2 regions of the Hypericibacter sp. genome follow, and region 2 is predicted to be linked to the other one. Evidence: riboswitches for the same ligand, from Rfam matches in the RefSeq annotation. Region 2 holds a riboswitch; the other holds the start of a gene.
The links. Region 2 has a riboswitch for S-adenosylmethionine ahead of metZ (O-succinylhomoserine sulfhydrylase). Riboswitches for the same ligand answer to the same signal wherever they lie in the genome.

Region 1 (2,389 bases), on a different contig from region 2:
GATGTTGAACAGAATCATCGCCTGCACGTTGGACAGGTCACGAATGCCACCGCGGTCGAGCTCGACCTTGATGACCTCGAGACATTGCCGGTGCAAACGCTCGATCAATCCGATGGTGCTGAGATAACCGGCTGTCACGATGACGTCTCCTTGGCCCTTTGGCGGGGGTCTCTGAACTGTCATCGGTAGCACCCTCTGCTTAAGCCTTCCTTTACGGCTGTGGGTGCATGAAGTGGCATGCGTCAAGTCATTCCAAACACAGCGATATTCAAGGGCCTCCTCAGCTTCATCCAGAAGATGAAGAAGAGACGCTTTCTGTCGCTTTTGCCGGTTCTTGTGCTGGGCGTGATGCTAGCCGGGGCCGGCCATGCCCGCGCCGACTTCAAGGTCTGCAACAAGACCCCGGAACGGGTCGCCGTCGCCCTGGGCTTCCGCCAGCAGGGCCAATGGCTGTCCCAGGGCTGGTGGAACGTCGAGCCGTCGCGCTGCGCCACGCTCCTGCCCGGCAAGCTCTCCGAGACCAAGTACTATCTCTACGCCGACGCTAAGGCTCATAACTGGTTCATGGGCGGCGGCTTCCGCTTTTGCGTGAAGAACGACGAGTTCAAGATCATCGGGAACAGCAACTGCCCGCTCCAGGGGGGCTCCCCGCTTGGCTTCCGCGAGGTCGCTGTCGGCAAGAATGCGACCTTCGTCTACGAGATCTACGAGCCGACACCGTAAAATAGATCGATTTTACGGTTTCGGTTGACAGCGGGATTTGATTCCCGCATAAATCTTGCACGCGCCGATTTGAGCCACAGCTTGCGGGCGCGATAAAAATGCAGCTAAAGCGACGGTCGGTAGGACCGCCCCAGCTTCGCTGCGGCGGTTTTTTTGTTTTGGGCCGAAAGGGATTGGGGAGTGGTTCCCCTGGCGAAAGCCGAACGAACCCGCGGGGATTTGAGGGGCAGCTTGCACCGCGACACCAAACGCTAAAGCGTCCGAGTTTTCGGAGCCCCAATACCCAGTGACCCTTAGGAGGGCCCGAACCATGACCGTCAATTACCAGGATCGCTTCATCGCCGCCCAAACCCAGTTGCGGGACAAGCCCAACGAAGCCTTGCAGGTCTTCTCGGCGCTGACGCATTTGACGGGCGGGCTCTGCAGCGAAGCCCAGATCCGCGATTTCCACCTGACGACCGACAAGCCCTCGAGCCTCGCCGGCACCGCGCTGGGCGAGGATGCCGGCCCCGACCCGGCCGAACTGGTGCTGGCGGCGCTGGGCGCTTGCCAGGAAGCCACCTACCGCCTCTATGCCGACACGCTGGGAATCCCGCTGAGCAACGTCTCCGTGAAGGTCACGGGGCGCATCGACCTGCGCGGGCTCTTCGCCGTCGCCGACGGCGTGCGTCCCGGCTTCCGCGATATTCGCGCCGTGGTGACCATCGACAGCCCGGCCTCGATCGAGGATATCGAGCGGCTCAAGGTGACGGTCGACCGGCATAGCCCGGTCCTCGACATGCTGCGCAACGTGACCCCGGTCCAGACCAGCCTCGATCTCGTCAACCGGGCGGCACGGCCCGCGGCCGCGTGATAGGCTGAGCCATCCGATTGCAGGGAGGATGACCATGCCGACAAACAGCAAGCACCCCGAGACGCTGGTGCTGCATGCGGGCAACTACCGCAGCGACCCCGCCACCAATGCGGTGGCGGTGCCGATCTATCAGACAACGTCCTATCAGTTCCAGAGTTCCGAGCATGCGGCCAACCTGTTCGGCCTCAAGGAATTCGGGAACATCTATACCCGCATCATGAATCCGACCAATGCGGTGCTCGAGGAACGGGTGGCAGCGCTCGAGGGCGGCGTTGCCGCGCTCGCGGTCTCTTCCGGCCAGGCAGCGTCGGCCTTCTCGATCCAGAACATCGCCAAGGCCGGCGACAATTTTGTCGCCTCGACCGACCTCTATGGCGGCACCTGGAACCTCTTCGCCAACACGCTGAAGGAGCAAGGCCTGGAAGCGCGGTTCGTCGATCCGTCGGATCCAGAGAATTTCCGCCGCGCCACCGACGCCAAGACCCGCGCCTACTACGCCGAGACGCTGCCCAATCCCAAGCTGCATATCTTCCCGATCAAGGAAGTGGCCGATATCGGGCGCTCGCTCGGCGTGCCGCTGATCATGGACAACACCGCGGCGCCCGTGCTGTGCAAGCCGTTCGACCATGGCGCGGCGATCGTCGTCTACTCGACCACGAAATATATCGGCGGCCACGGCACCTCGATCGGCGGCCTGATCGTCGATGGCGGCAATTTCGACTGGGAGAAACATGCCGACCGCTTCCCCGGCCTGAACCAGCCCGATCCGAGCTATCACGGCGCGGTCTGGACGCAAGCCGTGAAGGCACTGGG
Region 2 (2,389 bases):
CTGCAGCTCGGTCTTGATCTTGTTCGGCATGAGATTGAGCAGCCCGATCTGAAGCGGGCGGATGTCCTGGCGGATCGCCGCCGTCTCGGTCATCACGCGCACGCCCTCGTTCACCAGGGCGTCGAAGGCGGGCAGCTTGTCGGGAATCTTGATCGGCATCGGGGTCACCAGTAACAGACAATCGTTCGCCTCGGGCCCGCAGACGGCCTGTCAGCGATCTTCTCCCATCTGGATGCGGGCGCAGAATTGCTCCCGCGCGTCGGGGGGCGGCATCGGCGCCGGCCCGCTAGACCGCCTTCAGCGCCTGCGCCAGATCGGATTCCAGATCCTCGGCCGCCTCGAGCCCGACCGAGAGCCGCACCGTGCCGTCGAGGATACCCTGCTGCTTGCGCAGCTCGGGGCCCAGGCGCTGATGCGTCGTGGTCGCCGGATGCGTGGTCAGGCTCTTCGAATCGCCCAGATTGTTCGAGATCAGGATCAGCTTCAGCGCGTTGAGGAAGCGGAAGGCGCCGCCCTTGCCGCCCTTGAGATCGAAGGTGACGAGCGTCCCGCCGCTCTTCATCTGGCGCATCGCCAGCGCATGCTGCGGATGGCTCTTGAGCCCCGGATAGAGCACGGTCTCGATCTTCTTCTGGCCCGACAGGAACTCGGCGATGCGATGCGAGCTGGCGCATTGGCGCTGCAGGCGCAGATCGAGCGTCTCGAGCCCCTTGAGCAGGAGCCAGGCATTCATCGGCGAGAGCGAGGGGCCGGTGTGGCGCAGGAAGGGCTGCAGCTTGTCGTTGATGAAGGCGCGGCTGCCCAGCACGATGCCGCCCAGCGCCCTTCCCTGCCCGTCGATATGCTTGGTCGCGGAATAGACCACCACGTCGGCGCCATAGTCGAAGGGCTTCTGCAGCAGCGGCGTGGCGAACACATTGTCGACGATGACGCAGGCGCCCGCCTTGTGCGCGAGATCGCACACCGCCTTGAGATCGACGATGCGCAGGCCCGGGTTGGAGGGCGATTCGAGGAACACCGCCTGGGTCGGCTTCGACAACGCCTTGCGCCAGGCGCCGAGATCGCGCCCGTCCAGCAGCACCGTCTCGATCCCGTATTTCGGCAGGATCTCCGCCAGGATGTACTGGCAGGAGCCGAACAGCGCGTCGGACGACACCACGCGATCGCCGGCCTTGAGCTGGCAAGCGAGGCTCGCGAACACGGCGGCCATGCCGCTCGCGGTCGCGCGCGAATCCTCCGCGCCCTCGAGCAGCGCCATGCGGCTCTCGAACATCTGCACGGTCGGATTGGAGAAGCGCGAATAGACGAAGCGCGGCTTGGTGTTGGCGAAGGCGGCTTCCGCCTCCTCGGCCGTGCTGTAGACGAAGCCCGAGGTCATGTAGATCGCCTCGGCCGTCTCCTTGAAATCGGAGCGCAGCACGCCGCCATGGATCATGCGGGTATCGGGATGCCAGCTCGCCGGATCGGCGCCCGACCCGGTCAGGCCGGGTGCTGGGGCGATGCCGGCGGCCTTTGCCGCGGCGGTGGAAGGGCGCGTCTTCGAGCCCGAAATTCGCGGGCTCCTTCTCTGGACCATGGACATCTCCGCAAGGCCGGCAGAATCTGCCGAGCCAAAAAAAACCTCGACCGAAAAGGCCGAGGTTCAAAGCGTCCCTGGGCCTTTTAGCTGCTTATTTAACGTGGCCGCAAGCCGGCACAAATGACCACGGAAACTTGACTCCCGAGGGCGCCAAGATCGGCGGCAAGTATGGCCAGGGACGCGCGAATGTCAATCCCGGCGGAGCGCTCGGGCGGCGTCATCGCCCGCCCGGTGCATGTCGGAACACGCTGGGCACGCGCGATTGTTACAGGATTCCAAATGATTTTTTCGACGGCCGCCCTCGCCAGCGCCACGGGTCCCGGGCATTCTGGGGCCGGTGGTGGCCGGCATCGCGCAAGCAGGTATTCAAGGACCCGCCGATCGATGCCGGCGCAATGATGGGAGGACGATCGAGATGCTGAAATTCTGCGCGAGCGCCGGGCTCGCCGCGATGCTGCTGGCCGGCAGCGTTTCCTCGCCGGCCTGGGCTGCCGGCCCTGGCCCCGGCAAGGCCGACGGCACGCTGCGGCTCGACAAGGCGCCGACCACCCTGACGCAGGCCTATGCGCTCGAGGTGGTCGAGCTGCCGGAAATGCGCATGCCGAATTCGCCCGAACGTACGATCACGCTGATCCTCACCGACCGTCCGCTGCCGGGGCGGGTCGACGATATGAGCGCCATGGAGCAGGCCTATAACGGCCAGCTGCGCGGCCTCGTGATCGAGATCGACCCCGCCGCCAAGACGGTCGTCAGCGGCCGCACCCTGATCCCGCAGGACGAGCTGCCGCAATATTTCAGCATGAGCGGCGA

Region 1: another riboswitch for S-adenosylmethionine. It lies ahead of ACREE8_RS25480 (OsmC family protein); the one in region 2 lies ahead of metZ (O-succinylhomoserine sulfhydrylase).

What each region holds. Positions count from the first base shown of each region.
Region 1 covers NZ_JBOHKS010000312.1:39,289-41,677, reverse strand. Annotated here, with positions in the region: gene ACREE8_RS25490 (MarR family winged helix-turn-helix transcriptional regulator) at 1-138, opposite strand, end outside; gene ACREE8_RS25485 (DUF1036 domain-containing protein) at 298-723, shown strand; SAM riboswitch at 775-852, shown strand; gene ACREE8_RS25480 (OsmC family protein) at 1,034-1,576, shown strand; gene ACREE8_RS25475 (O-acetylhomoserine aminocarboxypropyltransferase/cysteine synthase family protein) at 1,611-2,389, shown strand, end outside.
Region 2 covers NZ_JBOHKS010000253.1:13,527-15,915, forward strand. Annotated here, with positions in the region: gene ACREE8_RS20400 (homoserine O-succinyltransferase) at 1-159, opposite strand, end outside; gene metZ (O-succinylhomoserine sulfhydrylase) at 287-1,435, opposite strand; SAM riboswitch at 1,643-1,717, opposite strand; gene ACREE8_RS20410 (nuclear transport factor 2 family protein) at 1,995-2,389, shown strand, end outside.